2 regions of the Massilia sp. DD77 genome follow, and region 2 is predicted to be linked to the other one. Evidence: predicted binding sites of a transcription regulator. Region 2 holds the regulator's gene; the other holds the start of a gene.

Region 1 (15,966 bases), on a different contig from region 2:
GCGGGTGGGCGTGACGCGCGGCGCGATCCAGGAGGTGCTCCTGATGGCCGAACTGGCGCGCCATGGCCTGAAGGCCGACAGCGCGCCGGGCAAGGACGTGCAGCTGGTCTACCTGTCCTATCCCGACTTGAACGGGGCGCTGCTCGGCAAGCAGATCGACGCCATGATGCAGTCCGAGCCGCAGTCCTCGCAGGCCATCAACAGGGGCTTCGGTGTGGAGGTGCTCAAGCCTTATGGCACCCCGATCGGCGAACCGGTGCGCACCCTGGTGATGACCGAGAAGTTCTACCGCGAGCGCCGTCCGCTGGCCGAGAGATTCATGCGCTGCTTCGTCCAGGCCACCAGCACCTTCATCAAGCATCCGGACCAGGCCGAGAAGTACGTGCGCGAAACCATCTTCAAGAACCAGATCACGGCCGAGGACTTCCGCGACGCGATCGCCAACTCGCCCTACTCGCTCGACATCACGCCAGAGCACATCCAGGTCACGACCGAGATCATGATGAAGACCGGGGTGGGGCGCATGGCGCGCCCGCCGCTGGCGGCCGACTGGGTCAGGCTCGACCTGCTGGCGGCGGCCCGGAGGAACCAGCATGCGCATTGAGCGCCGCCGCCAAGCCAGGACCAGCGTGCGCAGCTGGAAAGATATGTGTGTCGGCCTGGTGGCGCCGTTGCTGGCCATCGCGCTCTGGCATGCGGTGGCCCAGGCCGGCCTGGTCAACCCGCAGGTGCTGCCGGCGCCGCTCGACGTGGCGCGCAAGTGGATCGCCTACCTGCTGCCGCTCGCGGCCTATGACGGACATGGCGGGCAGGCCGGCTGGATCGCCTGGGCGCTGTCGGGCGAACTGGTGGTGGATACCGCCAACAGCCTGTACCGGGTGGTGGTGGGCTTTGCCATCGGCGCCGGCCTGGCGTTGCCGCTCGGGCTGGCGATGGGCGCCAGCCGCGCCGTGTATGCGTGGATGAATCCCCTGGTCCAGCTGCTGCGCCCGATTCCGCCCATCGCCTACATCCCGCTGGCCATCCTGTGGTTCGGGCTGGGCAATCCGCCGGCCGTGTTCCTGATCGCGATCGGCGCCTTCTTCCCGGTCTTGATGAACACCATCGCCGGGGTGCGCCAGGTGGACGGCATCTACCTGCGCGCCGCGCGCAACCTGGGCGCGGGCGCCACCACCCTGTTCGTGCGCGTGATCCTGCCGGCGGCCGTGCCCACCATCCTGTCCGGCGTACGGATCGGCATCGGCACCGCCTTCATCGTCGTCATCGTGGCCGAGATGATCGCCGTGAACAGCGGCCTGGGCTTCCGCATCCTGGAAGCGCGCGAGTACTTCTGGTCCGACAAGATCATCGCCGGCATGATCAGCATCGGCCTGCTCGGCCTGGCGATCGACGCCGCCATCGATCGATTGAACAAGCATATGCTGCGCTGGCACCGCGGCCTGGAGCACTGACATGGCACCGCACATTCGTATCGAGGGCGTGAACAAGGTCTTCGCCGGCGAGGGCCGCGAGATCGCCGCGCTGCAGGACATCCACCTGGAGATCCCGCGCGGACAGTTCACCTGCCTGCTGGGGCCTTCCGGCTGCGGCAAGTCGACCCTGCTGAACGCGGTCGCCGGCTTCGCCCCGCCCAGCAGCGGCGCGATCACGGTCGACGGGCTGCCGGTGAGCGCGCCAGGGCCGCAGCGCGGCATGGTGTTCCAGGAATACGCGCTGTTTTCCTGGATGACGGTGGCGCAGAACGTCGGCTTCGGGCTGGAGATCAAGGGCGTGCCCAGGGCCGAGGCGGCGGCGACGGTCGAGCGGCTGCTGGGCATGCTGTCGCTGCTCGATTTCCGCCAGCGCTATCCCAAGGACCTGTCGGGCGGCATGCGCCAGCGGGTGGCGATCGCGCGCGTGCTGGCCCTGGATTCTCCGATCATGCTGATGGACGAGCCCTTCGGCGCGCTCGACGCGCTCACCCGGCGCAACCTGCAGGACGAGCTGCTGCGCATCTGGGCCGAGCTGAAGAAGACGATCCTGTTCGTCACCCACAGCATCGAGGAGGCGATCTACCTGGCCGACCGCATCGTCGTGATGACCTACCGGCCGGGCACCGTGAAACGCGACCTGCCGGTCGAGCTGCCGCGGGTGCGCGACCCGGCCGCGCCGGCCTTCAATGCGCTCAAGCGCGAGCTGGGGATGCTGGTGATGGAGGAGCAGCAGCGGCATCATCATGACGAGCTGCGCATGGCGGCGGTGGATTAACCAATCGGCCTGCACATCATGATCGTAGGGTTGGCGGCTCTGCCGCCGACGCGGGGATAGGTGGAGCAAGATCCGCCCTTGCGCTTGTTTCACCGTTACCAATCACCGCGTCGGCGTCTGTGATGCAGGCCACCGGCCTGCATCACCCCGCCGACCCTGGCGATTTGCCGATGGTGTAGACTTCCAGTATGCAGAACACCCTCTTTTTCGCCGCGGCCCTGCTGTACGCGGTCTGTGCACTGTTGCCGTCGCGCCAGGGCGCTGCCATTTCGGCGGTCACCGCGCTGGCCTGGCTGATCCACGGCGCGGCGCTCGGCCTCGACGTGATGCTGCCGGGCGGCCTGCGCGTCGGTTTCGCCGTGATGCTCTCGTCGGCGCTGTGGATTTCCGTCCTTGCCTACTGGGTGGAAAACCGCAATTTCGCCCTCGACGGCCTGCGCCGCCTGGTCATGCCCTTCGCCTTCGGCGCCTGCCTGTTGCCGGTGCTGTTCCCGGGCAGCCTGATGCCGCTGGCCGGCCGGCCGGCCGCCTTCGGCTGGCACATCGCGGTTGCCGTGCTGGCCTACAGCACGCTCACCATCGCCGCCTTCCACGCCGTGCTGATGGCGCTGCAGGAAGCCCGCCTGCACACCCGTCCCGCCAGCCCCGGCTCCGGCTGGCTCGGCGCGGCGCTCGACCAGCTGCCGGCCCTGCTGACCATGGAAAAACTGCTGTTCCGCGTGATCTGGATCGGCTTCGTGCTGCTCAGCCTCACCGTGCTGTCGGGCTTCGTGTTCTCGGAACAGGTCTTCGGCCGTCCGCTGCTGCTCGACCACAAGAGCGTGTTCGCGCTGCTGTCCTGGGCGCTGTTCGCGGCGCTGCTGGCCGGCCGCAAATGGCAGGGCTGGCGCGGCAAGACCGCGCTGCGCTTCACGCTGGCAGGCTTCGCCACCCTGGCGCTGGCCTATGTCGGCAGCCGCTTCGTGCTGGAAGTCGTCCTGCACCGGGGGGTGGCATGACCCGCATCCTGTTCTGGATCGCCCTCATCGCCCTGGTGGTCTTCGCCATCCGCAGCAAGCTGCGCGCCGCCGTGCGCCGCGGCCAGATGGAGGCGCAGCGGCAGCAGCGCCCGACCCCCACCCATGCCGGCGAGATCGAGGCCATGGCCCAGTGCGCCCACTGCGGCATGTACTTCCCGGCCTCGGAAGCGGTGCGCGCCGACGGTCACGACTACTGCTCGCCAGGCCACGTGCGCCTGCCGCCCCGGTAAGCCCCGATGGCGGCCTGGAAGGTGCCGGCGCATGCGCTGTCCGCGGAGGCGCGCGTCACCCTGTGGCGCTCGCTCCAGACCTTCACGGTGACGCGCATCGTCATTGCGCTGGTGCTGCTGCTGTATCTCGGCTTCGACCTCCAGAGCGGCAGCGTCAGTACCGATCCGGCCGCAGCCGAAACCTGCTTCGCCTACGCCACTGCCGCCATCCTGTTCGCGGTAATGGCCGCGCGCTGGCGCCGCCGCTTCATCATCCAGCTGGGCGTGCAGATCGCCACCGACCTGGCGGTCATCTCGCTGCTCTACCTGGCCGCGGGCGGCATGCCCAGCGGCCTCGGCATCCTCTACCTGTTCCCGCTGGCCGGCGCCGCCATCCTGGCGCCGCTGCTGATGGCGCTGTTCTCGGCCTCGGTCGCCGCCATCTTCCTGCTGCTGGAAAGCGCCTGGCAGCTCTTCGTCAGCGACCGCGAGCCGCCGCTGATGCAGGCCGGGATGTACGGCGCGGCCTTCTTTGCCTGCGTGCTGATCCTGAACCGGCTGGCGGCGCGCCTGCTGGGGCAGGAGGAACTGGCGGCCCAGCGCGGCACCGACCTGCGCGTCCAGCAGGCCATCAACCAGATCGTGATCGCCGACGTCGGCGACGGCATCCTGGTGCTCGACGACGGCGGCGGCGTCTACACCGGCAACCCGGCGGCGCGCCGCATGCTGGGCCTGGAATCCGAGGCCGAGGGCTTCCGCCTGGCCGACGCGTCCGCCTTCGAACCGGTCGCGCAAGCCTTCGCCGCCTGGCGCGCGGCGCCCGGCGAGGAAGCGGCCTTCGTCACCATCAAGCCCTGGCACGAGGGCGGTTCCGGCCGGGGCGTGCGCGGCGGGCGCGACCAGCCGGCGCACCTGAAGCTGCGCTTCGCCCGCGTCGACACCAGCGCCCAGGCGGGCGGGCGCAGCGTGATCTTCATGCAGGACGTGAGCGCCATCGAAAACCAGGCGCAGCAACTGAAGCTGGCCTCGATGGGGCGCCTGACCGCCAGCATCGCCCATGAGGTGCGCAATCCGCTGTCGGCCATCGGCCACGCCACCGCGCTGCTGGCCGAAGACCTGCACGGCCCGGCCGAGGTGCGCCTGCTGAAGATCGTGAGCGACAACGTGGCGCGCGTGAACCGCATGGTCGAGGACATCCTGCAGCTGTCGCGCAAGGCCCAGCCGCACAGCGAGCCGGTGCCGCTGGCCGCTTTCCTGGCCGAGCTGAAGGCCGAATTCTGCGAAATCCACGGCCTGGACGGTGATATAGTCTGGCTGGGCGACGCCGGCGACGCCACGGTGCGTTTCGACCCGCTGCACCTGCACGAAGTGCTGCTCAACCTGTTGAACAACGCGGTGCGCTACGCCAGCCGCAAGCCGGGCAGCATCCGGATCTTCCCGTCCCTGGATGCGGCCGGGCGCCCAGAGCTGCACGTGCAGGACGACGGCCCCGGCATCACGCCCGACGTGCGGGCGCACCTGTTCGAGCCCTTCTACACCACCTCGAGCAAGGGCACCGGCCTGGGACTCTACCTGGCGCGAGAACTGTGCCTGAACAACGATGCGAAACTCGATTATGAATACCGGTTCGACCAGTCGGCGATGGGCCCGCGCAAGGCCAGCGGCCGCTTCGTCATCAGTTTCATCCAGCCGCGTTCCGGCTGAGGCGCACGGGCAGGGGAGGACGGCATGAGCGCACCACGCATCCTGGTCGTCGACGACGAGGCCGACCTGCGCGAGCTGCTCGAGATTACCTTGCTCAAGATGGGCCTGGACGTCGACAGCGCCGCCACCCTGCGCCAGGCGCGCAACCTGTTCGAAGAACACGACTACGCCCTGGTGCTGACCGACATGCGCCTGCCCGACGGCCTCGGGATCGAGCTGGTGCGCGAGATCAGCGCCTCCGGCAAAGGCACGCCGGTGGCCGTCATCACCGCCTTCGGCAGCGCCGAAAACGCGGTGGTGGCGCTCAAGGCCGGGGCCTTCGACTACATCGCCAAGCCGGTGGCCCTGGATGCGCTGCGCCTGATGGTGCGCTCGGCGCTGAAGGTGTCGGAGGGAGGAACAGGGCAGCAGGACATCGGCGCCGGGACTTCGCGCCTGATCGGCGACTCGCCCGCCATGCAGTCGCTGCGGGCCCAGATCGGGCGCCTGGCGCGCTCCAATGCGCCGGTCTCGATCACCGGCGAATCGGGCGCCGGCAAGGAACTGGCCGCGCGCGAGATCCACGCGCAAAGCTCGCGCGCCGCCAAGCCCTTCGTGGCGGTGAACTGCGGCGCCATTCCCGAGGCCCTGATGGAAGCGGAGTTCTTCGGCTACCGCAAGGGCGCCTTCACCGGCGCGGCGGACGAGCGCGAAGGCTTCTTCCAGGCGGCCGACGGCGGCACCCTGATGCTGGACGAGGTGGCCGACCTGCCGCTGGCGATGCAGGTCAAGCTGCTGCGCGCGATCCAGGAGCGGCGCGTGCGCAAGATCGGCGCCACGACCGAGGAGCCGGTCGACGTGCGCATCGTCAGCGCCACCCACCAGGACCTGGCACGCTGCGTCGAGACCGGCAAGTTCAGGCAGGATTTGTTCTACCGCCTGAACGTGATCGAGCTGGCGCTGCCGCCGCTGCGCGAGCGGCTGGAGGACTTGCCGGTGCTGACGGACGCCATCCTCGCCAGGCTGGCCGGGCCGGGCAAGGCCTCGCTCGGGCCGGGCGTGCTGGACGCGCTGCGCGCCTATTCCTTCCCCGGCAACGTGCGCGAGCTGGAGAATGTGCTGGAGCGGGCGCTGGCTTTCGCCAACGGCGGAGTGATCGAAGTGGGGGACTTGTCGCTGAAGGCGGCGCGGCCGGGCGAGCCCACGGTGCGCGAACCGGTGGCGCCCCCCGTCGCGCCGGCCGTGCCGCTGACACCGGAACCTGCGCCCCCCATGCCGGCCGCGGCGCCGGTGCCGGTGCCGGTGAACCTGGGACCGGCGGAGCTGCCGTCGAATCTGCCGGCCTACCTGGAGCAGGTCGAGCGCGACATCATCCAGCGCGCCCTGCAGCAGACCCAATTCAACCGCACGCAGGCGGCCAGCCTGCTGGGGATCAGCGTGCGGCAGTTGCGCTACCAGATGCAGAAGCTGGAGATCAGCGCGCCGGACGATTAGGCGTAGGGTTGGCGGCTTTGCCGCCGACGCGGCGATACACGCCCGGTGCTGATGCGCGCGCGAACCGGCATCCGCCACCCATCACCGCGTCGGCGGCGGAGCCGCCAACCCTACTATATAGATAGCACCGGCTGAGGGGGGGGCGGGAGACCCGTCCACCCTACATCCAGGGCCGCGGATCCATCTTTAGGCTCATGGCCAAGGAATTAACATGATGCAAACTGCACTTCCACCGTGCAATAATGCCCAGTTCTGATTACCTAATGAGCAGCCGGAAAATCCGATGTTAGTGCTTGCTCACCGTGCATTCCGCATCGTTCGGCAGGCTGCAAAAGTCAAGACTCCGCACAACGATTCAGCTCAAATATTGAGAATTTATTTACTTGCCCTTATCGCAAACGAGGTACTACAATTAGTCTCATCTCAAGGCCGGACACTAGATCTAGTGGTAGTAGACAGCAAGAAACTAGACCTACACCGGTAGTCGGCAAGCTCGGCTTCCGACACGAATCACAAGCGAATCATAGGACTTACCCTTACCCTGCATATCTGGTTTGCCAGCTTAGGCTTCCGGCTGGCGGGGTATCGTTTTGCTTTTAATTTTGTCAACGACCGCACGACGGTCCAGCGATAACAATTTGGCGGCACCGGCCGTCATCCTGGAGGCTCAATGCAAACAGCACAAGACATCTCGATCAATCCGCACGTCACCCCAGGAACGACGTCGACTGGCGCCACGCCCGCCGACATCGTCGCGCGCGGTGATTACCGTGTCATCCGCCGCAATGGCGCCGTGGTCGCGTTCGAGCCGAACAAGATCTCGGTGGCGATGACCAAGGCCTTCCTCGCCGTCGCCGGCGGGCAGGGCGCCGTCTCGGCCCGCATCCGCGAGCTGGTGGAACAGCTGACCAATAACGTCGTGGCCGCGCTGGTGCGCCGCCAGCCGAATGGCGGCACCTTCCACATCGAGGACGTGCAGGACCAGGTCGAGCTGTCGCTGATGCGTTCGGGCGAACACGATGTCGCGCGCGAATACGTGCTGTACCGCGCCAAGCGCATGGAAGAGCGCCGCGCCGCCAAGGAAGCCGCCGGCGGTTCCGCCGTCGTGGCCCCGCAGATCCACGTGGTCGACGGCGGCGAGCGCCGTCCGCTGGACCTGAACGCGGTCTCGAGCCTGATCAACGCCGCCTGCGCCGGCCTGGAAAAGCATGTCGACGCCGAGGCCATCGTCGCCGAGACCATGAAGAACCTGTACGACGGCGTGCCGGTCGAAGAGCTGCACAAGTCCGCCATCCTGGCCGCTAGAGCCCTGATGGAAAAGGACCCGGCCTACAGCCAGGTGACCGCCCGCATCCTGCTGCACACCATCCGCAAGGAAGTCTTCGGCAAGGAAGTCGCGCAAGCCGCCGCCGCCGCCGAGTACATTACCTACTTCCCGAAATACATCGCCAAGGGCATCGAGAACGAGCTGCTGGACGAAGAGCTGGGCAAGTACGACCTCGAGCGCCTGGCCAAGGCCCTGGTCGCCGACCGTGACCTGCAGTTCGGCTACATCGGCCTGCAGACCCTGTACGACCGCTACTTCCTGCACGTGCGCGACGTCCGCATCGAAATGCCGCAGGCCTTCTACATGCGCGTCGCGATGGGCCTGGCCCTGCGCGAAGCCGACCGCGAAGCGCGCGCCATCGAGTTCTACAACCTGCTGTCGTCCTTCGACTTCATGAGCTCGACCCCGACCCTGTTCAACTCGGGCACCCGCCGCTCGCAGCTGTCGTCCTGCTACCTGACCACCGTCGGCGACGACCTGGAAGGCATCTACGACGCCATCAAAGAGAATGCGCTGCTGTCGAAGTTCGCCGGCGGCCTGGGCAACGACTGGACCCCGGTCCGCGCGCTGGGTTCGCGCATCAAGGGCACCAACGGCCGCTCGCAGGGCGTGGTGCCGTTCCTGAAGGTGGTCAACGACACCGCCGTGGCGGTCAACCAGGGCGGCAAGCGCAAGGGCGCGGTCTGCGCCTACCTGGAAACCTGGCACCTGGACATCGAGGAATTCCTCGACCTGCGCAAGAACACCGGCGACGACCGCCGCCGCACCCACGACATGAACACCGCGAACTGGATTCCGGACCTGTTCATGAAGCGCGTGATGGAAAAGGGCAACTGGACCCTGTTCTCGCCGTCGGAAACCCCGGACCTGCACGACCTGACCGGCAAGGCCTTCGAAGCCGCCTACGTGGCGTACGAAGCCAAGGCCGAGCGCGGCGAGATGTCCGTGTTCAAGAAGATCGAAGCGCTCGACCTGTGGCGCAAGATGCTGTCGATGCTGTTCGAGACAGGCCACCCGTGGATCACCTTCAAGGATCCGTGCAACATCCGTTCGCCGCAGCAGCACGTGGGCGTGGTGCACTCGTCGAACCTGTGCACCGAGATCACCCTGAACACCAGCGCCGACGAGATCGCCGTCTGCAACCTGGGCTCGGTGAACCTGCCGCAGCACATGAAGGGCGATGGCCTGGACCACGTCAAGCTGCAAAAGACCATCCGCACCGCGATGCGCATGCTGGACAACGTCATCGACATCAACTACTACGCCGTCGACAAGGCCCGTAACTCGAACATGCGCCACCGTCCGGTGGGCATGGGCATCATGGGCCACCAGGACTGCCTGCACATGATGCGCGTGCCGTTCGCGTCGGATAAAGCCGTCGAATTCGCCGACAAGTCGATGGAAGCCGTCTGCTACTACGCCTACCTGGCATCGACCGAGCTGGCGGAAGAGCGCGGCCGCTACGAGACCTACACCGGCTCGCTGTGGGACCGCGGCATCCTGCCGCAGGACTCGATCAAGCTGCTGATGGAAGAGCGCGGCGGCTACCTGGAGCAGGACACCAGCGAATCGATGGACTGGAGCCTGGTGCGCAACCGCATCAAGCAGTTCGGCATGCGTAACTCGAACTGCGTGGCGATCGCCCCGACCGCGACCATCTCGAACATCATCGGCGTGTCGGCCTGCATCGAGCCGACCTTCCAGAACCTGTACGTGAAGTCGAACCTGTCGGGCGAATTCACCGAGATCAACGCCTACCTGGTGCGCGACCTGAAGGCGCGCGACCTGTGGGACGAAGTCATGATCGCCGACCTGAAGTACTTCGACGGTTCGCTGAGCAAGATCGACCGCGTGCCGCAAGACCTGCGCGACATCTACGCCACCGCGTTCGAAGTCGAGCCGAAGTGGCTGGTGGAAGCCGCCTCGCGCCGCCAGAAGTGGATCGACCAGGCCCAGTCGCTGAACATCTACATGGCCGGCGCCTCGGGCAAGAAACTGGACGAGACCTACAAGCTGGCATGGCTGCGCGGCCTGAAGACCACCTACTACCTGCGCACCATCGCCGCGACCCACATGGAGAAGTCGACCACCCGTACCGGCGCCCTGAACGCCGTGCCGGTCTCGGGCGGCCTCCAGGCTGGCCATGCGGCCCCGGCAGCCGCGGACGTGGTGGAAGGCGCCGCCTGCTACCTGCGTCCGGGCGACGCCGGCTTCGACGAGTGCGAAGCCTGCCAGTAAGCGTTTGAACGATGCGAGCGGGCCTTGGCTGGACGCTCGCATCCTTGGTACCACCAAGCTCAACACCGTCATTCCCGCGAAGGCGGGAACCCAAGTCCGCAGCACACCGCCAGCGCTTGCGTTCCCCTCGGAACTGACGATCACCATGAATAGTTAAGGCCCCGCCATCAAAGGAGGCCACGAAAGAAGGAACCGAAACATGCTCTCTTGGGACGACGAACCGACCAGCGCCCCGCGCGCCCCGCAACCCGCCGCCGCTCTCGACGCCGCAGCGCCCGCCGCCGAAGTCGCGAAACGCGTCAACGCCGACGACAAGCGCATCATCAACGGCCAGACCGACGTGAACCAACTGGTCCCGTTCAAGTACAAGTGGGCATGGGACAAGTACCTGGCCGGCTGCGCCAACCACTGGATGCCGCAGGAAGTGAACATGCAGCGCGACATCGAGCTGTGGAAGAACCCGAACGGCCTGAGCGAAGACGAGCGCCGCCTGGTCAAGCGCAACCTGGGCTTCTTCGTGACCGCCGACTCGCTGGCCGCGAACAACATCGTGCTGGGCACCTACCGCCACATCACCGCCCCGGAATGCCGCCAGTACCTGCTGCGCCAGGCCTTCGAAGAGGCGATCCACACCCACGCCTACCAGTACATCGTCGAGTCGCTGGGCCTGGACGAGCGCGAGATCTTCAACGCCTACAACGAGATCGAGTCGATCCACGACAAGGACCAGTTCCTGATCCCGTTCATCGAGACCCTGACCGATCCTGAATTCAAGACCGGTACGACCGAAAGCGACCAGAAGCTGCTGAAGTCGATCATCGTCTTCGCCTGCCTGATGGAAGGCCTGTTCTTCTACGTCGGCTTCACCCAGATCCTGGCGCTGGGCCGCCAGAACAAGATGACCGGCGCCGCCGAGCAGTACCAGTACATCCTGCGCGACGAGTCGATGCACGTGAACTTCGGCATCGACCTGATCAACACGATCAAGATGGAAAACCCGATGCTGTGGACCCCGGCCTTCCGCGACGAGATCAAGGAACTGTTCCTGAAGGCGGTCGAGCTGGAATACCGCTACGCCGAAGACACCATGCCGCGCGGCGTGCTGGGCCTGAACGCCCCGATGTTCAAGGGCTACCTGCGCTTCATCGCCAACCGCCGCGCCGTGCAGATCGGCCTGGACCCGCTGTTCCCGAACGAAGAAAACCCGTTCCCGTGGATGAGCGAGATGATCGACTTGAAGAAGGAACGCAACTTCTTCGAGACCCGCGTGACCGAGTACCAGACCGGCGGTACGCTCAGCTGGGACTGATAGCAAGCCCTCCCTTGAAAACGCCCGCCTGGCCGACGCCAGCCGGGCGTTTTTTCATTCCAGGCGGCGCCCTGAACAAAATGCCGATCCGGCGTACCATGCTTGGACCAGCTCTTCAGGAGGATCCCGATATGCACCACGCGCCGAACCAGCGGATCGTGCTCGCTTCCCGTCCACAAGGTCTCCCGCGGCTCGAGAATTTCCGCCTCGTGGAAGAACCCGTTCCCGTCCCTGGTACCGGCGAACTGCTGCTCGAGACCCTCTACCTCTCGCTCGACCCCTATATGCGCGGGCGGATGGACGATGCGAAGTCCTATGCCAGGCCGGTCGGCATCGGGGAGGTGATGGAGGGCGGCACGGTGGCGCGGGTGGCCGCCTCGCGCCATGGTGGCTTCGCCGTGGGCGATATCGTCCTGTCGCATTCGGGCTGGCAGCGCTATGCGCTGTCGAACGGCGAGAACCTGCGCAAGCTCGACCCGTCCCTGGTCCCGCCCAGGACGGCGCTGGGTGTGCTGGGCATGCCGGGCTTTACCGCCTGGGCAGGATTGCGGGAGATCGGCCGGCCCCAGCCCGGAGAAACCGTGGTCGTGGCGGCGGCCAGCGGCGCGGTCGGCTCGGTGGTGGGGCAGATCGCCCGCATCCGGGGTGCGCGCGCCGTGGGGATCGCCGGCGGGCCGGACAAGTGCGCCTTCGTGCACGACGAACTGGGCTTCGATGCCGTCGTCGACCATCGCGCGCCCGACTTCGCCGCGAGGCTGGCGGATGCCTGCCCGCAAGGCATCGACGTGTATTTCGAGAACGTCGGCGGCAAGGTCTGGGACGCCGTGTTCCCGCTCCTGAACGACTTCGCCCGCGTTCCCGTGTGCGGCCTGATCTCGCAGTACAACGCGCTGCCGCAAGCCGAACCGGGACCCGACCGGCTCGGGCTGATGATGCGCGACGTGCTGAAGAAAAGCCTCTCGATCCGCGGCTTCATCCAGCGCGAATTCGCCGACCTGCGCCCCGAGTTCCTGCGCGAGGCGGAAAACTGGATCGCCAGTGGCAGGCTGCGCTATCGGGAGGACATCGTCGACGGCCTGGAGCAGGCGCCGGCGGCCTTCATCGACCTGCTGCAAGGGCGAAATTTCGGCAAGCTGGTCATCCGGGTGGCGGACTAGCGGGATAGCGCCAGCCCTCTCCAGCCGCCGGCCTGATCCCTCGGCGCTTTACTGCGGCAGCGCGCGGCGCAGTGCGCTGCGCTCGCGGGCGAAGATCGCGACCGCGAAGACCAGTTCGATGGCGGCACCGGCAAAGGCGCTGTTCGCCATCGGCGCCCCTTTCCCGGCAAGCAGGAAGCCGGCGGCTGCCAGCGCCGCGCCGCAGGCCCAGTAGATCCGCATCCCGTACACCGTCGCGAAGCTGAGGTAGCGGCCGCCGATGGTCAGCAGCATCGCCGGGAAGAACAGCTCGCTGCGCCACTGCGACAGGCTGTAGGCCAGCGCAAAGCCCAACAGCATCCAGACCGTGCTCTCCAGCGCCAGCGATCCCAGCGGGTTGCCCTTGGCATGGTTGCCCGGCCTTCCCAGCAGCCTGGCGAGCAGCATGCCGAGCGGATGGATGAGCATTCCGCCCACGAACAGGGCCAGCACCGCGTTCTGCGCAGTGCCGGTCATGGCGACGAGTCCGGCGCCCATCCATACGAGGGAAGACACGAGCATGCCGGGAGCACCGCCGGCATAGGCATGACGCATGTCGCGCTGGGCATCGGCGAAAGTCGTTGTCTGTTCCATGCAGGCTCCCGGGATGTAAGTACGTCCTACGATAACAGGATTCTGTACAGCACTGTTGCATTTTTGACCATCTCAAACTTGTCGTGAAGTTTTACTACAAATATAGGCTTATAACGGTAGATTGAGCCAGTATTTCATGTTACTTTGCTACAAAACATTGATAGAGCAACCTGGAGGAGCCATGCTCAAAACCGCCTTTCTCATCTCAGCCTTGACGACCGCCTTGTGGGCCCAGGCAGCGCCGTATGACATCCAGCATGTGGAGCCGCTGAACTGGTGGACCGGCATGAAGCGCACCGAGCTCCAGCTGATGGTGCACGGCGAACGGATCGCCGAGCTGCAGCCGGCGCTGTCCTATCCCGGCGTGCGCATCGTCGGCACCGAGCGCACCGACAATCCGAACTTCCTGTTCGTGAACCTCAAGATCGCGCGCTCGGCCAAGCCCGGCGAATTCACGCTGCGCTTCATGCGCGGCAAGGAGGCTGTCGTCAGCCACCCCTACCGGCTGGAACAACGCCGGCCCGGTTCGGCGCAGCGGCGCGGTTTCGATGCCACCGACGCGATCTACCTGCTCATGCCGGACCGTTTCGCCAACGGCGATCCGTCGAACGACGCCGCCGGCATGCTGGAAGGCGCCGACCGCAAGCAGCCCAACGTGCGCCACGGCGGCGACCTGGCCGGCATGCAGGCCCAGCTCGACTACATCGGCAAGCTCGGCTTCACCATGATCTGGCCCACGCCGCTGTTGGAGAACAACCAGCCGAGCTATTCCTACCACGGCTATTCGCTCACCGATTACTACAAGATCGATCCGCGCTTCGGCAGCAACGAGGACTTCCGCAACTACGTGAAGGCCGCCAACGAACGCGGCATCGGCCTGATCCACGACGTGGTGCTCAACCACATCGGCACCGGCCACTGGTGGATGCGCGACATGCCGGCCAAGGACTGGATCAACCACGGCAGCACCTTCAAGCCGACCAACAACCAGCACACGGTGGCCCAGGACATCCACGTGGCGCCGGAAGAGAAGGCGCGCTTCTTCGACGGCTGGTTCGTCGAGACCATGCCGGACCTGAACCAGCGCAACAAGCTGGTGGCGCGCTACCTGATCCAGAACACCCTGTGGTGGATCGAATACGCGAACCTGGCCGGCATCCGCGAGGACACCTATTCCTACTCCGATCCGGCCTTCCTGAACGAATGGAACCGCGCCGTGTTCGACGAGTACCCGAACCTGAACATCGTCGGCGAAGAGATGGACGCGCGCCCGCACATGGTGGCCTATTGGCAGAAGGGCGTGGTCAACCGCGACGGTTTCCGTTCCGAGCTGCCCACCGTGATGGACTTCCCGCTGAGCGACACCGCGCCGCTGGCCCTCACCGCACCGGAATCAAGCGGCCAGGGCCTGATCCGCATCTACGAGATCCTGGCGGCCGACTACCTGTACGCCGACCCGATGAAGCTGATGGTCTTCCCGGACAACCACGACCGCCCGCGCATCCTGGCGCAGGTCGACAACAACATCGACCTGGCCAGGACCAACCTGATCCTGATGGCGACCACGCGCGGCATTCCGCAGATGTTCTACGGCACCGAGGTCCTGATCGGCAGTCCGAAGCAGCGCGAGGATGGCGTGCTGCGCGCCGACATGCCGGGCGGCTGGGCGGGCGACAAGGTCAGCGCCTTCACCGGCGCCGGGCTGTCGGCCAGCCAGCGCGACATGCAGCAGCTGGTGCGCACCCTGTTCAACTGGCGCAAGACCAGTTCGGCGGTCACGCACGGCAAGCTGACCCACTACCTGCCCGCCGACGGGCACTACGTCTACTTCCGCCACGACGGCAAGCAGACGGTGATGGTGGTGCTGAACAAGAACGCGGGGCCGACCCAGCTCGACCTGAAGCGTTTCGCGGGCATGATCGGCAAGGCGCGCCAGGCGCGCAACGTCCTGACCGGCGCCAGCGTGGACCTGGGGGCGCCGCTTTCCCTGCCGCCGATGACTTCGGCGGTGGTCGCATGGTAGCGGCCGGCGGGCGCCGGGTGCTGGTGGCGGGCGGCGTCGGCATCGACACGATCGTGCGCGTGCCGTCGCTGCCGCTGGCCATGGCCGATTCGATCCACGTGCCGCCCGTGATGGATTATGTGGCGCATACGGGGAATGGCGTGGCCCTGGGCCTGCTTGCCCTCGGCCACCGCCCCCTGCTGATCGACTTCATCGGCGCCGATCCCCAGGCGGAGCTGATCCTGGCCCGCTACCGCGAGCGCGGCCTGGACTTCGACTACCTGGTCCACGACAGCGGCACCCGGCGCAGCGTCAACCTGGTGGGGCCGGATGGACGGCGGCTGTCGCTCTACGACGGCCGCCATCCGGATGCCTTGCGCATGCCGCGCGAGTTCTACCTGCCGCGCATGCGCCAGGCGGAACACGTTCACCTCAGCATCGTGCCCTGGGCGCGCGAGCTCTATGACGACGCACAGGCCCTCGGCTTGCCGGTATCGACCGACCTGCACGACTGGGACGGCCGCAATCCCTATTACCACGACTTCGCCTACCGTTCCGATCTGGTCTTCCTCAGCAGCGCGGCGCTGGGGGAGGGGGTGTTCGACGTGATGCGCGCCATTCTCCGCGAAGGCAAGGCGCAGGCCGTGGTGGCCACCGCGGGGGCGCAGG
Region 2 (15,966 bases):
GGGCCAGGGTGGTGCAGGTAGGTGCGCGACATGCAGTGCCAGTACGTTGCTTCTTGTTCGACAATCCGTGAGCGCAGCGGTTCCATGCGCAGAAGATGTGAGCGCGCGTCCCGGGACGTTATTCATTTTACATCTCGCTATCCTAAAGGCAAGAGGCGCACGATAGCTGCACCAGTATCCACTCACCTTCGATATAACGAAGTTCATCCTATCATGGTTGACCAGTTGTGAAAGCTCTCAGAAGCAGAGGCCGGCATTCTGTCGCCTTTTCGCCAAGTTTCTTTGAAAAAGATGGTTACAAATCAAGGGTGATTTATATTTCCTTGTGGAAATGAATGCCGGTGGGGCGCGGATAGGGGATCAGCTTGGCCGCCAAATGCACAAAAGCCCACGAATCGGCATTCTAGGGCTTTCTGGATAGGTGGCAGGCCGTACGGCAGTCGACCGGGCGAGTAGTCGTGTTGCTTGCTACCCTGGTCGGAATGTTACTGCCCGACGCAAATGATTTTGGTCACGTATTCGTGGGCGCTGCGCTTCTTCTTTGTCGCCCACTGGATGGCTTCCTGTGCTGCGGCGATCGTCATCACGGTCGCCTTTTCCTTGTTCTTGATGAAGGAAACGCCTTCGAACTTGCCTTCCTTGCTACGCATCACTTTGGCGAACACGGACGCCTTGTTGTCCTCGTCGGCGATTTTGTTTTGCTGGACGAGGTAACGCTGGTTCATGGTTTCCATGCGGACGTGCAGTAGGTGAGCGTTGAAGATCGGATTTTACGGTGTGCGAACCGCGGCACGAAGCAAAAAGCCCACGAACCGTAGTTGTGGGCTTCCTGTGTATTCGTGGTAGGCCGTGCGGGATTCGAACCTGCGACCAACGGATTAAAAGTCCGCTGCTCTACCAGCTGAGCTAACGACCCGAAAGAAGCAAGATTATAGGATGGGTGAACGAAGCTGTCAAATACCCAGCCTGCCTAGGCGCTTACCTCAGCGCCGCCAGCCGGTCGCGCGCGGTCTGCGCCGCGCTCGAGGACGGGTACTTCGAGACCAGCTGCTGCAAGGCCTTCTTGGCGTTCTTGTTGTCCTTCAAGAGGGCGTAGCTGCTGGCGATGTTCAGCATCGCGTCCGGCACCTTCGGCGAGCTGTTGTAGGTGCTGGTCACGACTTCCTGGGCCGCGATGGCCTTCTTGTAGTCGCCCAGCGCATAGTAGGCGTTGCCCAGCCAGTACTGCGCGTTCGAGGCATAGGCCGAATCCGGATAGCGCTTGACAAAGTCCTGAAGCGCGGTCGCGGCGGCCTTGTAGTCGCCCGACTGAAAGGTGGCGGTGGCGGCGTCGTAGGCGGTTTTTTCGGCCGGCAGCACCTCGGCGGTCTGGCCGTCGATGGTTTCCTGGCGCGGTTCGAGCTTCTTGATGCGCGCGTCGAGGTCGGCGTACAGCTGCTTCTGGCCGTTCTGGGCCTTGGAAATCTCGTTGGCGAGCACCTCGACCTGGCCGCGCAGGCGCGCCAGTTCCTGCATGGTCTGCTCGTGCTGGTTCAGCATTTCGATGGTCGAGCTCTTGTCCGCCTTGCTGTCCATGCGGGCGGTCAGGTCGCGCGCGATGTTGTCGACCTTGGCACGCAGGTCGAGGATCGCTTTGCGCGCTTCGTCGTCGTCGAGCAGGCCGGCGGACGCCTGCAGCGGCATCCAGGCCGCCAGGAACAGGCAGGCGAGACGGGACGGGGTCAGTTTCATCATGGCGTTGCTCTTTCTACTAAACCAGTTGCAGAGATAAAAAACGGGGCGGCTAGCAGTCTGCACCGCTAGCCGCCCCGCTGTCAATCTACCGTGCTAAACGGCAATTGATTACTGATAAACGATGTCGGCGCGACGGTTCTCGGCCCAGGCGGCTTCGTTGCTGCCGGTTGCCTTCGGCTTTTCTTCGCCCAGCGACACGGCTTCCATCTGGCCTTCGGCCACGCCCAGCGAGCCCATGGCGCGGCGGACGGCTTCGGCACGCTTCTGGCCCAGGGCCAGGTTGTACTCGGTACCGCCGCGTTCGTCGGTGTTACCCTGGATCAGGACCTTGCGCTGCTTGTTCTTGTTCAGGTAGCCCGAGTGGTTTTCCACGACCGGACGGCCATCGTCACGCACCACGAAGCTGTCGTAGTCGAAGTAGACGCTGCGGTTGGCCAGCACGCCCTTCGGGTCGTTCAGCGGATCCACGGTGCCGGTTTCGACCGGCTTGATGTCACGGGTGTCGGCTTGTGCCGGCGCCGGTTCCGGCGACTTCTCGACGACCGGGGTTTCGTTCAGCTTGGTAGGCGACGAGCAAGCGGCGAGCAGTGCTGCTGCCGAGACGATGAAGGCGACGCTCTTGAGGTTGCGCATGTTTTTCTCCTGTTCTGGTAAAGGTTTTACTTCTCACTACGATGCTGCATTACTTCATGAAAGGACCCCAGCTGGGTTCCCGAATGTTTCCCGCTTGGGTGGTCAAGCGTTGCTTGACCCGTCCATCCACCGACACCACGGCCAGCGAGGTTCGCCCGCCGCCCTTGGTCGCATACATGATGTACTTGCCGTTAGGCGAAAAACTCGGTTCGGTGGCCCCATCGGCCAGGCGCAGTTCCTGGCCGCTGGCCAGGTCCATCGCATATAAGGAGAAACCGCCGTCGCGCTGGGAGATCCATGCCAGGGTCTTCCCATCAGGAGACACGCGCGGGCTGATGTTGTAGCTTCCGTTGAAGGTCACGCGGCTGGCGTTGCCGCCCGACGCGCTCATCTTGTAGACCTGCGGACCGCCGCTGCGGTCGCTGGTGAAATAAATCGTCTGGCCGTCGGCCGAGAACTGCGGCTCGGTATCGATGGCGTTGTTGGTGGTCAGGCGGCGCAGGGCACTGCCGTCCGAGCGCACCGTATAGATCTCGGTATTGCCGTCCTTCGACAGGGCCACGGCCAGGGTGGAGCCGTCCGGCGACCACGACGGCGCGGAATTGTTGCCCTTCTGGTTGGACACCTTGCTGCGGCGGCCGGTCATCAGGTCCTGCAGGTAGACCACCGGCTTGCGGTCTTCCAGCGAGACGTAGGCGACCTTGCTGCCGTCCGGCGACCAGGCCGGCGAAATGATCGGCTCGCGGCCGTGCACGGCCACGATTTCGTTCTCGCCGTCGGCGTCGGCCACGGCCAGGCTGTAGTCGCGGCCGGCGCGGTTTTCCTTCACGTAGGCGATGCGGGTCGAGAAGATGCCCTTCACGCCGGTCAGCTTTTCGTAGACGTCGTCGGCGATGCGGTGCGCCTGCAGGCGGGTGTACTTGGGCTGGACTTCCCCGCCCATCTGCGAGATCTGGCCGCCCTTGACGGTGTCGAGCAGCTTGTAGCGCACGGCCAGGCGGCCGTCCGGCTGGCGCGCCACGCTGCCGACCACCAGGGCGTCGGCGCCGCTGGCCTTGAAGGCGGCCAGGTCGACGCTGGCGCTATCGCTGATCACTTGCCCGGCGTTGATCACCTTGAACACGCCAGAGCGCTCGAGGTCGGCGCGGATCACGGCCGAAATCTGCGCCGGGGCGATGCCTTCATCGGCAAAGGCGGCCACGGCGACCGGGATCTGGTTGCTGCCGACACCGGCGATCTCGACCTTCAGCTGGGCCTGGGTCGCAGTTCCCATCAGCATGGTCGCACTAAACAGCAGTAAATGAAGTTTTTTCATAGTCTAATCAGAGTAAGTCGGGACCGGTCAGTCGAGGTCTTTCATCGAGAAATTGACTTCGAGGTTACGCTCTACCGTACCATCTTTCTTCTTGGGTAGTGGGGACGCTTTGCGGATGCCATTCTCCACCGCGCGGTCGAACTCGGGCACGCCGCTGCTCTTGCTCAGGCGGACCGACATGATCTCGCCGGTCGGCAACTGGTCCACCTTGAATACGGCTTTCGGATTGCCCGGCACATCGGTGCCGCCCGCATAGGTCGTGTTGCTCTTGATCTTGGCCGTGATCGCGGCGACATAGCCGCTGTCGATCTTCGGCGCGGTCGATTTCTCGGCCGAGCCGCCGCTGCCCATGGCGCCTGCCATGCGCTTGAGGTCTTCCTGGCGGATCTTGTCCAGGCGCGCTTTCTCGGCGGCCGCTTTCTTCGCATCAGCCACTTTCTTGGCGTCGTCTTTCTTTTTCTTCTCGTCCGCTTCCTTCTTGGCCAGCTCCTTGCCCTCGGCCTCTTCTTTTTTCTTCTTCTCGAGCTCGTCCTTCTTCTTCTGCTCGGCGATTTCCTTCTCGCGCTCGCGTTTCTCGGCCAGTTCCTTCTTCTTCAGTTCCTCGGCCTTGCGTTCCTTCTCGCGCTCGAGGGCGATGTCGGGCGGGGTCGGCGCAGGGCGCTCGACGGGCGGCGGCGGCTCGGCGCGCTGGACGGGCTGGGGTTCCGGTTCGGGCGGCGGCGGCGGCGGCTCGGCCGGCAGGGGCGGCGCGGCGGCGGTCTGGACCGACATGTCCCAGACTTCGGCCTCGACCGCGACCGGTTCGTTGCTCTGCCAGCTGATGCCGAACCACAGGAAGGACAGCAGCACGGCGTGCACCACCACCGCCAGCACGAAGGAGGGCAGGCGTTTCGGCTCGGGCGGCACGTAGTACGGGGTGCCGGCGCTGGCAGGCTTCATGGCTGACATGGTTGCGACATCACTTGGTAGCGAGTCCCACGCGGTCGATGCCCATCTTCTTGGCTTCGGAAATCAGCTGGATGACATCGTCGTACTTGCTGTCCCTGTCGCCCGCGATCATGACCGGATAGTCCGGATTTTCCTCGTGCAGGGCGCGCAGGCGCTGGAGCAGGGCGGAGCGGTCGGCCACGTCTTCGGCGGCGACCTTCTGCTTGCCGTTCACGCCGATCGACAGCTTGCCTTCCGGGTGCACCTGGATCTGGATGTAGGTATCCGGCGGCAGCGCCGATTTTTCCGCGCGCGGCAGGTTGACCACGCTCGGCGCCTCGTTGGCCGGTACCGCCATGAAGATGATGAGCAGCACCAGCATCACGTCGATGTAGGGCACGACGTTGATCTCGGACTTGAACTTGCGGCGGCGTCCGCCGCGCATGCTGCTGGAAAAGGCCATTCCGCTCCCCCGTCTCAGCGCGCCTGGCGCTGCAGGATGTTCGAGAATTCCTCGACGAAGCTCTCGAAGCGGTTGGCCAGGCGGTCGATGTCGTGCGTGAAGCGGTTGTAGGCGACGACGGCCGGGATCGCGGCGAACAGGCCGATCGCGGTGGCGATCAGGGCTTCGGCGATACCGGGCGCGACCACCGCCAGGGTGGCTTGCTGCACGTTGGCCAGGCCGCGGAAGGCGTTCATGATGCCCCACACGGTGCCGAGCAGGCCGATGTAGGGCGACACGGAACCGACCGAGGCCAGGAAGTTCAGGTGGGTGTCCAGCATGTCGAGTTCGCGCTGGAAGGAAGCGCGCATGGCGCGGCGTGCGCCGTCGAGCACGGCGCCCATGTCGAGGTCGTCGCGCGATGCCTGCTTGCCCTTGATGAACTCGCCCATGCCCGCTTCGAAGATGCGGGCCAGGGGGCCGCTCTGGTCACGCTGGCTGCTGGCGCTCTGGTGCAGGGTGTGCAGGTTGCCGCCGGCCCAGAAGCTGCGCTCGAACTGCTCGGTCTGGCCACGGGCGGCGCGGATCGCGAACAGCTTGCGGAAAATATAGGTCCAGCTGATGATCGACAAGGCCAGCAGCAAGGCCATGATCAACTGCACGAGCAGGTGGGCGTTGCTGATCAGGGCGATAAACGAAAGGTCTTGGGTCGCGGTCATCGGTAGCAATAGTTGTATAAATGGTCAGGCAGGGCGCTATGCGCCGCGCATTTTATCAGCCACGTCATCGGGCAGGGAACGGGGACGCATGGTAGCCAGGTCGACGCAGCCGACTTTCACGCTGGCGCTGGTCAGCAGCGTGTCGCCGCGCCAGGCCTGCTGCGCGAACTGGACCGAGGCGCGGCCAAGCTTTTCGACGCTGGTGCGGATGGTCAGTTCGTCGTCGAGACGGGCGGGCGCGTGATAATCCAGACTGGCGCTCTTGACCACGAAGGCGGTGCCCTCGGCGTCGAGCAGCGCCTGCTGCTGAACGCCGGTCGCACGCAGCCATTCGGTGCGCGCGCGTTCGAAGAATTTGAGGTAGTTAGCGTAAAACACGATACCACCGGCGTCGGTGTCTTCGTAATAGACCCGGACTGGCCAGTCAAAAGCTGAAGGCATTTCCCCTGCCATTAAGTGTAAATAGGAAACATTTTACGCGATTTTCGACCGTCCTATGTACGGTGCCGTACATTAAACGGCAAAAAACCGCCTGCCTTTTCCCATCAGGCATGCGTAGCGCCGCTAAGTAGACGTGAAATAGTGCAAGAAGGCCAATTACTGTAACACTTTCTCACAATTGTCCAGCGCCCGTTACAAACGGTATCTCCATAGGGGTAGGGTTGGCGGCTGTGCCGCCGACGCGTTCGAGCGCGGTGTGCGGGCTGGCGGGTAATAGGCCGCAGCCGGGTATCGCCGCGCCGGCAGCGGAGCTGCCGACCCTACGATGCCGGGCGCTTCAGGCGCTGCGCCTGATGGCGAAGGGCGAGAAACCCTGGCAGGTCGGCATCAGCTCGATCAGGTTGACGTTGATGTGCGGCGGCAGGGTCGCGATCCAGTACGCGGTCTCGGCGATGTCCTGGGCCGTCAGCGGGGTGGTGCCTTCGTAGACCTTGGCCGCGGCCGCGTCGTCGCCCTTGAAGCGTACGTTCGAGAATTCGGTGCCGCCGCACAGGCCCGGCGCCAGGTTGGTGGCGCGCACGCCCGTGCCGACCAGGTCGGCGCGCAGGTTGAGCGTGAACTGCTCGACGAAGGCCTTGGTGGCGCCATAGACATTGCCGCCTGGGTAGGGGTAATGCCCGGCGACCGAACCGAGGTTGATCACCAGGCCGCGGCCGCGCTCGACCATGCCCGGCAGCACGGCGCGGGTCATGGTCACCAGGCCCTGGCAATTGGTGGCGATCATGGTTTCCCAGTCTTCCAGCGGCACCTCGTGCGCGGGCAGGGTGTTCAGGGCCAGGCCGGCGTTGTTGACCAGGACGTCGATGGCGCGCCAGTCTTCCGGCAGCGAGGCGAGCGCGGCCTCGATCGAGGCGCGGCTGGTGACGTCGAGGGTCAGGGGCAGGGCGGCGTCGCCCAGTTCGCCGGCCAGTTCGGCGATCCGCTCGGCGCGGCGGGCGGCGAGCACGACGCGGTGGCCGTTGCGGGCGAAGGTGCGCGCCATCTCGGCGCCGAAGCCGGCCGAGGCGCCGGTGATGAATACGATCATGGTGGATCCCGAAGCGAAGTTTGTCCAAGGTGACCGGGACATTGTAGACGAAACGACCATGGTTCCGCTGGCGCTCCCCTTTTGCTCCCCCTCTGCTCCGGCTTGCCAGGACGACAGCAGTTTCCTTGCCCTAAGGGGGGCAGATCACATACAATCTGGAGTCCCTACGTCTCACGTAACTGGCGAAACACCGCGCGCCGCAGCCTCGGGCTCTGCGCACGGCAAGGTGGAGTCCCACCGGGGAACCTGAGACGTCATTTCGCCGTTCGCCTGGGCAGCCATTTAATGGACCGCGTATCGCGTCGCGGATGCCCGTTCGCTTTTCTTCGGCGCCCGCCCACGCTCAACGCTGCCGTTGCCTGGTTTACTATCGATTGGAGTTTTACATGTTTGCAAAAGACCATACGCTCGCCAACATCGACCCGGAACTGTGGGATGCCATCAAGAAGGAAAACGTTCGCCAGCAAGACCACATCGAACTGATCGCGTCCGAAAACTATACCTCGCCGGCCGTGATGGAGGCGCAGGGCTCGCAGCTGACCAATAAGTACGCCGAAGGCTACCCGGGCAAGCGCTACTACGGCGGCTGCGAATACGTCGACGTCGTCGAGCAGCTGGCCATCGACCGCCTGAAGCAGATCTTCGGCGCCGAAGCCGCCAACGTGCAGCCGAACTCGGGCTCGCAGGCCAACCAGGGCGTGTTCTTCGCCATGCTCAAGCCGGGCGACACCATCATGGGCATGTCGCTGGCCGAAGGCGGCCACCTGACCCACGGCATGGCCCTGAACATGTCGGGCAAGTGGTTCAACGTCGTCTCCTACGGCCTGACCGCGGAAGAAGACATCGACTACGAACAAATGGAGCGCCTGGCGCGCGAGCACAAGCCGAAGATGATCATCGCGGGCGCCTCGGCGTTCTCGCTGCGCATCGACTTCGAGCGCTTCGCACGCATCGCCAAGGAAATCGGCGCCTACTTCATGGTCGACATGGCCCACTACGCCGGCCTGATCGCCGCCGGCGAATACCCGAATCCGGTGCCGCACGCCGACTTCGTCACCTCGACCACCCACAAGTCGCTGCGCGGTCCGCGCGGCGGCATCATCCTGATGAAGGCCGAGCACGAGAAGGCCATCAACTCGGCGATCTTCCCGGGCATCCAGGGCGGTCCGCTGATGCACGTCATCGCCGGCAAGGCCGTCGCCTTCAAGGAAGCGCAGTCGCCCGAGTTCAAGGCCTACCAGCAGCAGGTGGTCAAGAACGCCAAGGCGCTGGCCGATACCCTGACCGCGCGCGGCCTGCGCATCGTGTCGGGCACCACCCAGTCGCACGTGATGCTGGTGGACCTGCGCGCCAAGGGCCTGACCGGCAAGGAAGCGGAAGCCATCCTGGGCCAGGCACACATGACCTGCAACAAGAACGGCATCCCGAACGACCCGCAGAAGCCTTTCGTCACCTCGGGCATCCGCCTGGGCAGCCCAGCCTTCACCACCCGCGGCTTCAAGGAAGAAGACGCGGTCAAGGTGGGCAACCTGATCGCCGACGTGCTGGACAACCCGCACGACGCCGCGACCATCGAGCGCGTCAAGGGCGAAGTCAAGCAGCTGACCGACAAGTACCCGGTCTACGCGGCCTGACGCGGCCCGGCCTGACAGCCTGACAGGGGCCGGCACCGCCGGTCCCGTTGAACCCACCCCGGCGCCATGAAATGTCCCTTCTGCCAGCATGAAGACACCCAGGTCCTCGATACCCGCGTATCGGAGGAGGGGGATTCCATCCGGCGCCGGCGCCGCTGCACCAAGTGCGACAAGCGCTTCACGACCTACGAGCGGATCGAACTGTCGATGCCGATCATCGTCAAGAAGAACGGCAGCCGCACCGAGTTCGAATCGAGCAAGCTGCGCGGCAGCCTGATGCTGGCGCTGCGCAAGCGTCCGGTCGCGGCAGAGGCCATCGACACCGCCGTTTCCACGATCGAGGAAAAACTGCTCACCAGCGGCCGGCGCGAAGTCGACACCGGCTACGTGGGCGAACTGGTGATGCAGGAGCTCAAGCGCCTGGACAAAATCGCCTATATCCGCTTCGCCTCCGTCTACAAGAACTTCGAAGACCTGGACGAATTCCAGGAAGCGCTGGACGAAGTGGGCCACCCCCGCAAATAAGCTGCTTCACTTCTTCGCCGTTTAGTTCCCCAAAATCCGCCGCATCGGCTTAGGCCAGCTCATGGCCGGCCTGTTCACGGCTGCTACCTTTACACCTCGCCGTATCACGCGCCGCGTGATCGCGTATCGTCAAGGGAGAGGGCCGGCATGCGGGAGCATCCAGGAAGCGGTTTCACGCTCATCGAAGTGCTGGTGGCGCTGTTCGTGCTGGCCGTCGGCGTGGTCGGCGCGGGCGCGGCCCAGCTGGCGGCCCAGCGCACGCGCCAGCAATCGGCCCTGATGTCCGAAGCGGCGCAGCTGGCAGCATCGCTGGCCGCGCGCATGCGCGCCAATGCCGCTGTCGCCGGCTTGCCGCTGGCGTCGAACCCCTACCTCGCGCTCGACTACGACGCCATGCGTGATGGCGCGCCCGGCGCCGCGCCGGCATCCTGCTACGGCGCCTCCCATTGCGCTCCGCTGCGCTTGGCCGCCTTCGACCTGCATGAAACGAAGCAGGCCGTGTACGCATCCTTCCCGGGCGGACGGATCGCTGTCTGCCGCGACGGCGCGCCTTGGGACGCGAGGACGGGCCGCTACCGCTGGACCTGCGACGAGGCGGCGGATGCGCCGGTCCTCATCAAGCTCGGCTGGATCGGCTTCGACGACGCGCCCGGCCTGGTGGCGGTGGTGCCGCAATGAGCCTCCAGTGCAGCCGGCAGCGCGGCCTGACCGTGATCGAACTGATGGTGGCGATGACGCTCGGCCTGGCGGTGCTGCTCGCCGCCGGCAAGCTGCTGATCGGCGCCACCCGCGCCCACGCCATGCAGGTCGAAACGGCGGACATGGACGAAGCCGGGCGTTATGCGCTGGACGCCGTGGCGCGCGCCGTGCGGCAGGCCGCGCACGTCGACTGGGCGGCGTCGCCGACGCGCGAGCCGAGCTTGCCGGCCCGCGTGGCTGGCCTGGACGCGCGCTCGCTGTCGCGTAACGGCGCCGGCATTTCCTCGCCGTTGACGGATGCGGTGAACGGCAGCGACGTGCTGGCGCTGCGCTTTCCAGGTACCGGCAATCCCCCCAACGGCGACGGCGGCACCGTCGATTGCGCCGGCTTCCCGGTCCACGCCGGCGAGGAGGGCTGGAGCATCTTCTATGTGGCCCGCAACGCGCAGGGCGACGCGGAGCTGCGCTGCAAGTACCGCGGCAAGAGCAACTGGTCGTCGGATGCCGTGGCCGGCAAGGTGGATGGCTTCCAGGTGCTGTATGGGCTCGATGGCGATGGCGACGGAACGCCCGAGCGCTACGTGAATGCTTCCACGCTCGCCGCGCTCGACGCGGGACTCGCCCTGAACGGCGCCACACCCGTGCAGCGGGCCCAGGACCTGAACCGGCGCACGCACTGGAAGCGGGTGGCGGCAGTGAAGCTGGCGCTGCTCTTGCACGGCCCACGCATCGATGGCGGAGCGGACGCCAGCTACGCGCTGTTCGGGCCCGGCCACGCGCTGACGCAGGCGGGCGGCGACGCCGGGACGCTGCTGAGCGAACGGACCCTGGCCGGCAGGCAGGCCACGCGCATGCGCAAGGTCTACAGCGCCACGGTGGCGCTGCCGGTGGCGCCGGAGTGAGGACGCGATGCGAACGGGCATGCATCCTCCCACAGTGCGCAAGCGCAAGCACGAGCGCGGCGCCGCCCTGCTGACGGCCATGGTGCTGATGCTGGCCGTGCTGATGACGGGCCTGGCCGGCGCCCGCACGGCCCTGTACGGCGCGCGCGCCGCCGCCCACGAGCGCGACCGGCTGCTGGCCCTGCAGATGGCCGAGGCCGCGCTGGCCGACGCCGAGCGCGACATCGAAGGCGGCGACAACCCGGCATCGGCGCGCGCGGCGGCCTTCGCGGCCGGCCTGGCGTCCGCCTTTGCGCAAGACTGCACCGAAGGCAGGCCCTACGACGGCCTGTGCCAGGCCGAGGAGGATGTCGAAGAACACGCGCAGCGGCTGGCCGACGACGACGGGCCGGCCGTGCGTTTCGGCGCATTCACGGGCCGGCGGATGCCGGAGGGCGAGGGCGGCCTGCCGTCCGAGGCGCCGCGCTACCTGATCGAACGCATGCCGGCGGCCGGCACGGACCACCTGTACCGCATCACCGCGCTCGGCACCGGGTCCATGCCCACGACCCGGGCGGCCGTGCAAGCCTATTACCGCAAGCCCGCCACGGCGGGAACGCGCGGCCGCCGGGTCGGCTGGCGCGAGATCGGCAACTGGGCCGGGATGGCCGCAAGCGAATAAAGGGGATGAGGATGAGGCGACGCATGACAGGCTTTACCTTGATCGAATTGATGCTGGTGCTGGCGATCGTCGCCCTGCTGGGCGCGGTGGCCTATCCCTCGTATGCGCGCCAGATGGCCAAGGCCAAACGTATCGAAGCCCAGCTGGCGCTGGTGGACCTGATGCAGCGCCAGGAACAGTACCGCGCCCAGCACCACAGCTACCTGGCCTTCTCGTCGGAAGCCGACTCCGGGGACGCGGGCCGCTTCAAGTGGTGGCTCGGCCGCGAGGCCGCAGCCAGCGCCTATGAGCTCGACGGTGTCGCCTGTCCCGGCCGCGCCATCCAGGAATGCATCCGGCTGCGCGCCCGGCCCGGGACCGAAAACGTCGACAGCGGCTTCGCCGACCCCGAATGCGGCGCGCTGACCTATGACAGCACGGGCGCCCAGGCCTCGAACGGTACTTCGGACAGGTGCTGGCCATGAGCTACTTCCGTGACCGCACCGATGCCGCGCATGCCGAATTGATGGCCAACACAACCCGTAGGGTGGACGGCTCCGCCGCCCACCCTACGGCACGCGCCCCAGGATCCCCCCGGCGCCACCGCGGCTTCTCCCTCTCCGAACTCAGCGTCGTCCTCGGCATCGCCGCCATCGCCGCCGGCATGGCCGCCCCCAACCTGCACAGCCTGTTGCTGGCCCAGCAACTGCGCTCCGCTACCGGTGACTTGTCGGGCGCCATCGCCTTCGCGCGGGCCCAGGCCATCGCCCGCAACGAGACGGTCAAGCTGGTGCCGAACGACGCCGCCGGCGAGGACTGGACACGCGGCTGGACCGTCTTCGTCGACCGCGACGGCGATCGCGCGCCCGGCCCGGACGACGAGGTGCTGGCCGTCCACCCGGCGCTGCCGCAGGGCATGCAGGCCGACTATGCCTTCACCAGCCCAGCGCCGCCCCAGTACATCGCCTACAATGGCGCCGGACGCAGCTGCAGCGACACCAACAGCGCGGCATCACGGCTGGGTACGCTGTCGCTGTTTCACGGCGACGGTGTCCGGCGTATTAAAATCAACATGCTGGGCCGTGCGCGCAGCTGCAATCCGGCGCGCGAGCGCGGCTGCGAAGGCGCGCCGGCGCCGCCCTGAAGGAAAGATCGACGTGAGCAAGGACACCGCGAAAGACAGCATGCAGATACGCAGCGATGCCGACGGCATGGCGCTCGCCCTCGAATGGGCCGCCAAGGGCATGTACATCACCGCGCCCAACCCGCGCATCGGTTGCGTGATCGTGCGCGAGGGCATGGTGATCGCGGCCGGGCATACCCAGCGCGCCGGCGGCCCGCACGCCGAGATCGTCGCACTGCGCGACGCCGCCTCGCGCGGCGTCGACGTGCGCGGCGCCACCGCCTACGTGACCCTGGAACCCTGCAGCCACTACGGCCGCACGCCGCCGTGCGCGAACGCCCTGGTCGAGGCCGGCCTGGGCCGGGTGGTCGCGGCCATGGTCGACCCGAACCCGCTGGTGGCCGGGCGCGGCCTGGCCCAGCTCGAGGCGGCCGGCATTGCCGTCAGTTCCGGCGTCCTGGCCGACGAGGCGAACGAACTCAACATCGGATTCTTCTCGCGCATGCGCCGCGGCCTGCCCTGGGTGCGCTTGAAGTCGGCCGCCAGCCTGGACGGGGCCACGGCGCTGGCGGGCGGCGAAAGCCAGTGGATCACGGGGCCAGAGGCGCGCGCGGACGGCCATGCCTGGCGCGCCCGGGCCCAGGTAATCCTGACCGGGATTGGCACCGTCAGGGCGGACAATCCCCAGCTCACGGTGCGCGGCGTCGAGACGCCGCTGCCGCCGCGCCGCGTGATCGTCGACAGCCGGCTTGACATCGCGCTCGACGCCCGCATCTTGCAAGGGGAGCCGTGCTGGATAGTGGCCGCCGTCCCCCACCCGGAAAAAGAAGCCGCGTTGCGCGCCGCCGGCCACGAGGTGATCCAGCTGCCGAACGCATCGGGCAAGGTCGATTTACCGGCCCTGATGCGCGAGCTGGGACGGCGCGAGATCAACGAAGTGCACGTCGAAGCGGGCTCCAGGCTGAACGCCTCGCTGGTACGCGAAGGCTGCGTCGACGAGCTGCTGGTCTACCTGGCGCCGAGCCTGATCGGCCCGGGGCAGGGCATGTTCGACCTGCCGCCGCTGGCGCGCCTGGCCGACAAGCGCGGCTTGCGCTTCCACGATGTGGCGCGAGTCGGCGACGACCTGCGCATTCTTGCAAGATTCGCTGGCCAGGTTGGCCGGCCAGGCGAATGAACAATGACACCAACCTGAAGGAAGAAGGCCGTATGTTTACTGGAATCGTCGCCGCAGTCGGCAACATCACTACCGTCGCGCCGCTGGCGGGCGGCCTGGACGCGGGCGTGCGCCTGGCGATCGATGCCGGTCCGCTGCCGCTGGCCGACGTCGCCCTGGGCGACTCGATCGCCATCAACGGCGCCTGCATGACCGTGGTCGAAAAGACCGCCAACAGCTTCACCGTCGACGTCTCGCGCGAAAGCCTGAGCAAGACCGTGGGCCTGGACGCGCCGGGCGAGGTCAACCTGGAAAAGGCGCTGACCCTGGCCGAGCGCCTGGGCGGCCACCTGGTATCCGGCCACGTGGACGGCCTCGGCACCGTGCACAGCTTCGAGCCGGTGGGCGAATCGCGCGAGCTGGTCATCGACGCGCCGCACGAGCTGGCCAAGTTCCTGGCGTACAAAGGCTCGGTGGTGGTGAACGGCGTGTCGCTGACCGTCAATCGTGTGGAAGATCTCGAGGCCGGGGCAGGGAAGGTGTGCCGCTTCTCGATCAACCTGATCCCGCACACGATCGAGGTCACCACGCTCAAGCACCTGCGCGCGGGGTCGAAGGTGAACCTGGAGATCGACCTGATCGCGCGTTATGTGGAGCGCATGTTGTCGGCCAAGGGCTGAGTGTCGTTTTGACCACGCTCGCCGAATCACCGTAGGGCTGGCGGCAAAGCCGCCAACCCTACGGTCGGCGAAGCTTCACGTGAACCATCACCCGGGCTCACCGAAAATTCATTCTCCCGCCGCGGACGCCGCCACGTGCGCCGCCGCCGGCCGCTCGGGATTGAGCACCACCTGCACGTAATTCTCCGTATCGAAGTAGCGCCGCGCCGCCGCCTGCACGTCCTGCGCGCTGAGCGCCTGCACCTGCCGTTCCACGTCCAGGATCGAGGCCGGGTCGGTGCCTTCGGTCAGCGCCGCCTGCAGGTTGGCCACCCAGTAGCCATTCTCGCGCAGCGAGCGCCGGTGGTTCTGGATCCAGTTGCTCTTGACCTTGTCCAGGTCGGCCGCGCCCGGTCCTTGTTCCTGCAGGCGCTTGATCTCGGCGAAGGTCGCCGCCAGCACCTTGTCCACATGTTCCGGCCCGGTCGGCAGGCTGATGCCGATCGAGTAGTTCCCGTAGGGGATCTTGCTCAGCGCGCCGCTGGCGCCGCCGCCATAGATCAGGGCCATCTGCTCGCGCAGCACCTCGATGAGGCGCAGGTTGATCACCTCGATCACCGCCGCCAGGCGCAGTTGCTCGGTTTCCGAGAATTCGGCCGCGCCGGTGAAGCTCAGCGAAATCGTGCTCTTTGGTTCGGTCCCGCTGCGCACCTCGCGCTTGATCACGCCTTTCGCCGGCCGCAGTCCCACGTCGCGGTAAGCGACCGGGATGTCTTGTGTCGGCAGGCTGCCGAGATAAGTCGCCAGCAGGGGGCGGATCGCGGCCGCGTCGAAACTGCCGACCATGATGAAGCTCAGGTCCTTGGCGCTGGAGAAGCGCTGGCGGAAGATATCGATGCTGCGGTCCAGGTCGATCTTGGCGTAGTCGTCCGCCTCCAGCGAACGCGGCGCGCGCGGGTGGCCGTTATACAGCGCCGACACCACCGCGTCGCCGAAGCGCTTGCCCGGCTGGCCGCTCTGGTTGCGCGCCAGTTCGGCCTGCTTGCCGACATAGGCGCGGAACAGGTCCTCGTCGCGCCGCACGCTGGAAAATTTCAGCCACAGCAGCTGCAGCATGGTCTCGACGTCCGAGGCGCCCGATGCGCCTGCGACCAGGTCGGTGTAGCTGCCCAGGCCGACCGTCACGCCGGCCGCCTTGCCGGCCAGGATCTTGCGCATGTCGAGCGGGGTGAAGTCCTTCACGCCCATGCTGGCCACGATGGCGTTGGCGAAGCGTGCATTCAGGATGTCCTGGTCGCCGAACAGGCTCTGTCCGCCGAAGCGCGCCGCG

The links. The regulator NrdR, encoded in region 2, represses ribonucleotide reductase genes. The targets are predictions, from matches to a motif close to CACNANATNTNGTG.
Region 1: a site for NrdR is predicted at 7,087-7,100, ahead of V7778_RS06395 (ribonucleoside-diphosphate reductase subunit alpha). Genes of this name have one in related genera too.

What each region holds. Positions count from the first base shown of each region.
Region 1 is NZ_JBAMDH010000008.1:103,428-119,393, reverse strand. It holds gene V7778_RS06430 (ABC transporter substrate-binding protein) at 1-604, shown strand, start outside; gene V7778_RS06425 (ABC transporter permease) at 648-1,451, shown strand; gene V7778_RS06420 (ABC transporter ATP-binding protein) at 1,453-2,247, shown strand; gene V7778_RS06415 (cytochrome C assembly family protein) at 2,436-3,245, shown strand; gene V7778_RS06410 (PP0621 family protein) at 3,242-3,496, shown strand; gene V7778_RS06405 (sensor histidine kinase) at 3,503-5,179, shown strand; gene V7778_RS06400 (sigma-54-dependent transcriptional regulator) at 5,204-6,652, shown strand; gene V7778_RS06395 (ribonucleoside-diphosphate reductase subunit alpha) at 7,323-10,217, shown strand; gene V7778_RS06390 (ribonucleotide-diphosphate reductase subunit beta) at 10,417-11,526, shown strand; gene V7778_RS06385 (NADP-dependent oxidoreductase) at 11,658-12,683, shown strand; gene V7778_RS06380 (DUF7010 family protein) at 12,732-13,295, opposite strand; gene V7778_RS06375 (glycoside hydrolase family 13 protein) at 13,477-15,318, shown strand; gene V7778_RS06370 (carbohydrate kinase family protein) at 15,312-15,966, shown strand, end outside.
Region 2 is NZ_JBAMDH010000035.1:39,252-55,217, forward strand. It holds gene V7778_RS19815 (hypothetical protein) at 486-725, opposite strand; tRNA gene V7778_RS19820 (tRNA-Lys) at 841-916, opposite strand; gene ybgF (tol-pal system protein YbgF) at 979-1,734, opposite strand; gene pal (peptidoglycan-associated lipoprotein Pal) at 1,843-2,367, opposite strand; gene tolB (Tol-Pal system beta propeller repeat protein TolB) at 2,417-3,640, opposite strand; gene tolA (cell envelope integrity protein TolA) at 3,710-4,621, opposite strand; gene V7778_RS19845 (biopolymer transporter ExbD) at 4,641-5,072, opposite strand; gene tolQ (protein TolQ) at 5,087-5,770, opposite strand; gene ybgC (tol-pal system-associated acyl-CoA thioesterase) at 5,807-6,211, opposite strand; gene V7778_RS19860 (SDR family oxidoreductase) at 6,549-7,298, opposite strand; ZMP/ZTP riboswitch at 7,464-7,581, shown strand; gene glyA (serine hydroxymethyltransferase) at 7,685-8,932, shown strand; gene nrdR (transcriptional regulator NrdR) at 8,999-9,457, shown strand; gene pilV (type IV pilus modification protein PilV) at 9,605-10,135, shown strand; gene V7778_RS19880 (PilW family protein) at 10,132-11,058, shown strand; gene V7778_RS19885 (pilus assembly PilX family protein) at 11,078-11,719, shown strand; gene V7778_RS19890 (type IV pilin protein) at 11,743-12,183, shown strand; gene V7778_RS19895 (GspH/FimT family pseudopilin) at 12,180-12,842, shown strand; gene ribD (bifunctional diaminohydroxyphosphoribosylaminopyrimidine deaminase/5-amino-6-(5-phosphoribosylamino)uracil reductase RibD) at 12,883-13,998, shown strand; gene V7778_RS19905 (riboflavin synthase) at 14,031-14,657, shown strand; gene V7778_RS19910 (M16 family metallopeptidase) at 14,766-15,966, opposite strand, start outside.